One region of the Paenibacillus sp. IHBB 10380 genome, then DNA from elsewhere that is predicted to be linked to it. Evidence: riboswitches for the same ligand, from Rfam matches in the RefSeq annotation. Region 1 holds a riboswitch; the other holds the start of a gene.
What was found. Region 1 has a riboswitch for cyclic di-AMP ahead of UB51_RS04635 (hypothetical protein). Riboswitches for the same ligand answer to the same signal wherever they lie in the genome.
Positions count from the first base shown of each region.

Region 2: it holds a riboswitch for cyclic di-AMP, as region 1 does, so the genes downstream of both, UB51_RS22245 (resuscitation-promoting factor) here and UB51_RS04635 (hypothetical protein) in region 1, are expected to answer to the same signal.

Region 1 covers NZ_CP010976.1:1,049,449-1,052,667, reverse strand. Annotated here, with positions in the region: gene hmpA (NO-inducible flavohemoprotein) at 36-1,241, shown strand; gene UB51_RS04635 (hypothetical protein) at 1,284-1,739, opposite strand; cyclic di-AMP (ydaO/yuaA leader) riboswitch at 1,857-2,023, opposite strand; gene UB51_RS26855 (VanZ family protein) at 2,426-3,219, opposite strand, start outside.
Region 2 covers NZ_CP010976.1:4,904,460-4,907,678, forward strand. Annotated here, with positions in the region: gene UB51_RS22235 (HD domain-containing protein) at 1-478, shown strand, start outside; gene UB51_RS22240 (TatD family hydrolase) at 529-1,299, shown strand; cyclic di-AMP (ydaO/yuaA leader) riboswitch at 1,499-1,711, shown strand; gene UB51_RS22245 (resuscitation-promoting factor) at 1,983-3,134, shown strand.

The DNA.
Region 1 (3,219 bases):
GCAACTATCCGATTGCAGAAAAGAGGTCATGTATAATGTTAGACCCACGTACTATTGAAATTATTAAATCAACCGTGCCCGTGTTACAAGTTCATGGAAAGAACATCACTACCACTTTCTACAGCATGCTATTCGAGAACCATCCCGAATTGTTAAATATATTCAATCATGCCAATCAACGTCAAGGTAAACAGCAAACTGCTCTTGCTAATGCCGTGATCGCCGCTGCTGCTAATATTGACCAATTAGAGAACATTCTACCTGTAGTAAAACAAATTGCGGAGAAACACCGTGCATTAGGTGTATTACCAGAACATTACCCCATTGTAGGTGAAACGCTATTATCTGCTATTCAGCAGGTGCTTGGCGATGCAGCGACTCCAGAAATTATCGGTGCTTGGGCCAAGGCCTATGGCGTAATCGCCGATACTTTTATCGGTGTTGAAGTAGATATGTATCGTGAAGCTGCGGAGGTACCTGGGGGTTGGCGTGGATTCAGAAACTTTGTCGTAAGCCAAAAAATCAAAGAAAGTGAACTCATTACTTCCTTCTACCTCTCCCCTCAGGACGGAGGCGCTATATCCTCTTATTTACCGGGACAATATATCACCGTCCGTGTTCAACCTGAAGGTGAACAATACACCCACATTCGTCACTACAGTCTATCAACAGCATCAGGGCAGCCTTATTACCGCATCACCGTTAAACGAGAAGACGCAGCCGTGGATAAGCCGGCAGGCGTTGTATCTACTTACCTACATGAAGCCGTTGATGTTGGCACTGTATTGGAAGTGAGCGCCCCAGCTGGGGACTTCACACTGGATCTAAATCGTGATATCCCGGTAGTTCTTATCAGTGGAGGCGTTGGGCTAACTCCAATGGTGAGTATGCTAGAGACGTTAACTGCTGAACAGCCTCAACGTGAGGTAACTTATATTCATGCTGCTATCCATGGAAGACTTCACGCCATGAAGGGATTAATAGAAGAACTGACTCAATACCATCCTCATCTGAAATCCTATGTGTGCTATGAATCTCCAGCTGAAAGGGAAGACTGCGATAAATCAGGTTACATCGATCTACCATGGCTTCAAGAGGTCGCAGATCCGAACGCCGATTTCTATTTCTGCGGACCTACTCCTTTTATGAGCACCATATTTAAGGCTCTACTGGAATGGAAAGTGCCCAAGGAAAGAATTCACTTTGAATTCTTTGGCCCAGCAGGTAGCTTGGAAGAATAATACAAGGAGGGTCTATCTGGGCCTTCTAATTAGAATAGACCTCTAAAACGCAAAGTATGCTTGGGAACGATCAAATAAAAAAGAACGTTCCCGAGAATGACTGACCCTTTCTAGTTGTTGAATAGGATTGTTTAGATTCGAAATCAGATCGCTCAATGCGGATTCCACTAATGTCTTCCTAATGGATCCCCATGCTTCATTTTTATCTTGTACGTAACGCATACTTTCCGTAATGGAAAGGCCCTTTAAATGGATGAAGACGGAAGCCCATTGAACGAGGTCGATATTTTTTCTTGTGTCCGGCATGACGTACTCTGCATATCCAGCTACGCCATGGCTGAAAACTTTTAACAATCCACAGATGCAAAGTTCGCTGTCCCACGGATTACGTGTTTCTATTAATTTGGAATCAAATCGGAATATTTCCATATGGCTTACTTTTAATTCAGACCGTTCCTTCTCTCCCAAGCAAGGGAAATACTCAGTTAATTGCAACATGATAGGATTCTCCTCATCTACAAAGAATAAAAACACAAAGAAGCCCTAGAGCAGAGAAACTCGGCTCCTGGGCTTCTTCCACAGTAAATAGACGGTACTGTAGAGGCTACGGTCGCGGTTCTCTCTCAACTACGCTTACGAGGTTAGCTGTCGGATTCGGGCTTGAGAGTGCCCTACCTAAGTGCTTGTGTTGCAAGCATAAGGATTCACCCCATGAAACCACATTTTTCGTGGCTCGGTTGGTTCCCCCATTTCCCTATTCGGGAATTCAGCGTTTGAAATGAAAATGTCAAGTTATTGAAATGAATCATACGCTCTATCGTATTCAAAAGTAAAACGCTAATAAGAGGGTTATTCTGCGTATTTAGAGTAAAAATGCATGTGGAAGCGAATACATATTGAATAGTCATTGATTCTCCGCATAAATCCTACGTCATGCTAGTCTTCTCATCATTTGTAAGATATAAAGAGAAATAAAGAGTTGGATAGAGTAAATCGAAGATAGATGCTGAATATATATTCCGAAATGTAAAATATAACTAAATTTGAACCGCGTCTTTCTTTACAGAAATAATTTCCAGGGATATGATACAACTCATCAATACAAGACACGAATAATAATGAAATAAGCTTCCCATGGGAGGAAAGCTTATTTCATTTCTTTCATTAACTGGATGAGGCACTTGTTAGAACAGTGATCTTAATTTTTCTTTAATGCTGTTTATAATCTTTTGTCCTGTGTTAACTTCTGTAAGAGTAATGTCCCACATCACGGCATTTGTAATCGGATTTGGAACATCGTTAATAATTTTTATGGTAAGTTCATTTGCTCCGTTTAAAGGGGTTTCAAAAGACAGGAGCGAATTCTCACTACTTTTAGCTGATAAACCCAGTGAATAAATTTCTGTTCCATCTGCACTAAAAATTATGTTGCTATTCCCTTTGCTTGCACTGTTGATTAAATCATCTGGTATAGCGATATAGCCTGATATTTTTGTATATTTGCTATTTAAAAGATACGTAAACTCGTTAGTTCTTGTATTTTCTCTGCTGTACATATTAATTTGAGGCTCAAACTTTGTTTCGACCGCTGTAAAACTGGAAATGCTTTCATCCCACAGTACAGACCCATCTTTTAATGTAAGTTCATTTAGGGCTACGACTTCGTCACCCCCTTTTTCTAAATAATTATTGATGCCACCAACAATGGCAGTGACTCCAATCGAAAGTATAATTGCTGTTAAGATAATTTTACAGATCCCTTTAAATTTATCTCGATCACGGGGTACTAAACGTTGTGCACAAAATCCTACCGCAGCCCCTAATGTATTAATGATGATATCGTCAATATCAAAGGATCCTAAATGGGAATGCATTTGTAAGGTCTCAAGAAACGTAATAAACAGAATAAATAAGATTATAAATCGAATAAAACTAGAACGAAACAGAAGTGGGATGACAATCCCAAAAGGTATAAATG
Region 2 (3,219 bases), 1.9 Mb from region 1:
GTTGTTTGAGGATAATGTGACTGTGGAGTTATACCTTCAAATGGATGAATCACTCCTTCAGACTGCATTTATGCAGTGGATCGGGGAGGAAGATGACATACTGAGTCAGCTTTGTAGTCGCTTTATAAACCGCAGGCTTTATAAATATGTGGAATTGGAAACTTTGGATAAGGATATGATGAGTGAAATTAAGCTGGAATTTCAAAAAGCAGGTTTAAATCCCGATTATGATCTCGAAAGTGATTTCCCCACGGATCTCCCTTATGATGTTTTTCATCCGGGCGACGAGGCTAGTCAGAAACAAATTTTGCTATTGGATCGACAAGAACGGTTACTGGAAATTTCTGAAGTGTCGGATATTGTACGTTCTATAAGTGGACTGCATCGGGGGAACAAACACCTCTATTATCCAGAAGAGAAGCTTAAAGCGGCATTACCCATGTTCTCACCTGCGGTTGCTCGTATATTCAAGTCATAATATTATATTTATTAATCATCAAGTGATCGACAAGAAGGGAGTTTTTTAGAATGATGTTATTTGATACACACACGCATCTCGATGCACCGCAATTCGACGAAGACCGCGAAGAGGTCATAGCGAGTGCGTTAGAAGCGGGAGTAAGCAAAATGATTAACGTAGGGTTTAATCGAGAAACCATTCCTACGACAATGAAATTGGCTGAGCAATATGATTTCATTTATGCGGCAGTGGGCTGGCATCCTCAAGATGCCATTACCATGAAGGAAGAAGACATGGCGTGGATTGCATCCTTATGCAAACACGATAAAGTGGTGGCCATCGGCGAAATTGGTCTTGATTATTATTGGGATACCTCTCCCAAGGATGTTCAGCACCGTGTATTTCGTCAGCAAATCGGACTAGCTCGGGAGCTTAATATGCCGATTGTCATTCATAATCGGGATGCTCACGAAGATGTCGTCAGAATTTTGCGTGAGGAGAAGGCAAGTGAAGTTGGTGGTGTTATGCATTCTTATTCAGGTAGCTGGGAAACTGCTAAAAGTTGCTTGGATATGGGATTTCATTTATCCTTCGGCGGACCGATTACGTTCAAGAATGCGAAGCAGCCAAAAGAGGTCTTACAACAGGTGCCTATGGATCGATTATTGATCGAAACGGACTCCCCGTATTTGACGCCGCATCCATTTCGTGGAAAGAGAAATGAATCTGCGCATGTAAGATTAGTTGCAGAGGCTGCAGCCCAAATTAAAGGGGTTGACATCGAAGAGTTGGCCCAAATAACTACCCGAAACGCACTGGAACGATTTGGAATTTTGTAAGAAATGGAGAAAAACAGGTGTAAAAACGAGTAAAAGCGAATGATTAAGGTTTTTTAACCATATTAAGCGAGAATATTACATTATTTTAACCATTTATTCAGATTTACGTGGTTGATTACTCCTTTACAACATGCATGTAAACAGGATATCATCTTTTCAGTGGTATGAGCTGCTCTGTATTAGAACAGCAATATTTCCTGAACCAGTCTCGCTGAATCTCTTTGTATAAGAGAACGGGGAAACCAATATGACCAGATACTTCACAAAATTGTGTTGATGGCATATATGATTTCTTTACTAGGGTCTAGGGGTGAATTTGAGGGCGTGCGCCATGAGCGGATGACCTAAGATAGGGCGGCTCTCTTTCGTCCAAACCCGACAGCTAACCTCGTAAGCGTTATGAAGAGAGGCAACCTCGTGCATACATTTCCCATTGTTCTAACAATTGCGGAAGCCACGAAAGAGTTCCTCTAACTCTTTCTTTTGGCTTCTTTTGTTTTAGAATAAAGGTAATGATGTCATCATACTGTTGTTTAACAGGGGGTGACAAACATGTCGGGCAGACGGGTACATGATGCAGGACAGTATTTTATGTTAAGAGTCCTGTAAAAATTTAAATATAGTCACGTCAATTACAATCATGCGTTATCTTAGACGGCGAGGCTATGAAGGAGGATCGGAAAGTGGGCGGTTTTCAACAAGAAGAAACCCATGATTCACCATCATCCAGCATGACTTACGCATTGCGATGGAGGCATGAGTATTTAAGTAAGATCTCACTTGCAGCTATTATTTCAATCGCGATCACTCTTATGATTTTGCTGCTTGTTAGTTTTCAAGCGCGCAAACAAGTGTATCTGGTGGTAGATGGTCAAGTTAAAGCGGTGGAAACAAGTCGGACAATACTTCAGGAAATGCTGGATGAAGAGGCTATAGTACTGAAGCCAGAAGATCAAGTTTCCATGCCTTTGAACGGTTCACTTGTAGACGGGGATAAAATAGTAATTTCCCGTGCAGTTAAGATTCAAGTGACAGCAGATGGTCGAACGAAGACTAGATTTACAACTAAGAGCACAGTGAACGGTGCTATGAATGAATTAGGACTTTCACTAGAGAGCGATGATAAAATATTTCCTTCTCTGACCTCATCGGTCACAGATAATATGAACATTAAGATCGTTCGGATCAACAAACAGACTGTACAACGCACAGAGAAAGTACCTTTTCGGACTATTAAAACAGCAGATGCAACGGTCTTGAAGGGCAATATCAAAGTGGTACAGAAGGGGCAAACCGGAACGATCATTCAAAATATCGAGAAAATATACCAAGACGGCAAACTGGTGTCTATGCGTATGATAGGCAAAGAAGTACAGGCCAAGACACAGCATAAAGTGATTGCGGTAGGAACGAAGGTAGAAGCTCCTAAAGCAGTTGTGGCTCAAGCTAAGGTTAATTCTAAGAGTTCAATAACCAAAGTTAGCTCCAACAATCAGGTAAGTAAGGCTGGTGTAGATTTTACTTACAAGAAAGTACTAAATAATGTATCTATGACTGCCTATTCATCACAGGAGCCTGGGATTGGTACACGTACTGCTTCGGGCACTCGTGTAACGGAAGGACGTACAATTGCTGTTGATCCTAATGTGATTCCATTAGGTTGGTGGGTTTACATTGAAGGTATGGGCTTCCGCCGTGCAGAAGATACGGGCGGTGCCATCAATGGAAATAAGATCGATATGTACTTTGATTCTCTACAGAATGCACGTAACTTCGGTCGTAAATCAGGAAGAACAGTATATGTGATCGGACCTGTAAAGCCAGAGCTTAACTAATCTGCTTTAGGTTTTACAACAGCTTTCTAATGCTATAATATTAAGGTCATTGTTATGTCATGCTAAGAAGAGGTGTATTCCTCTT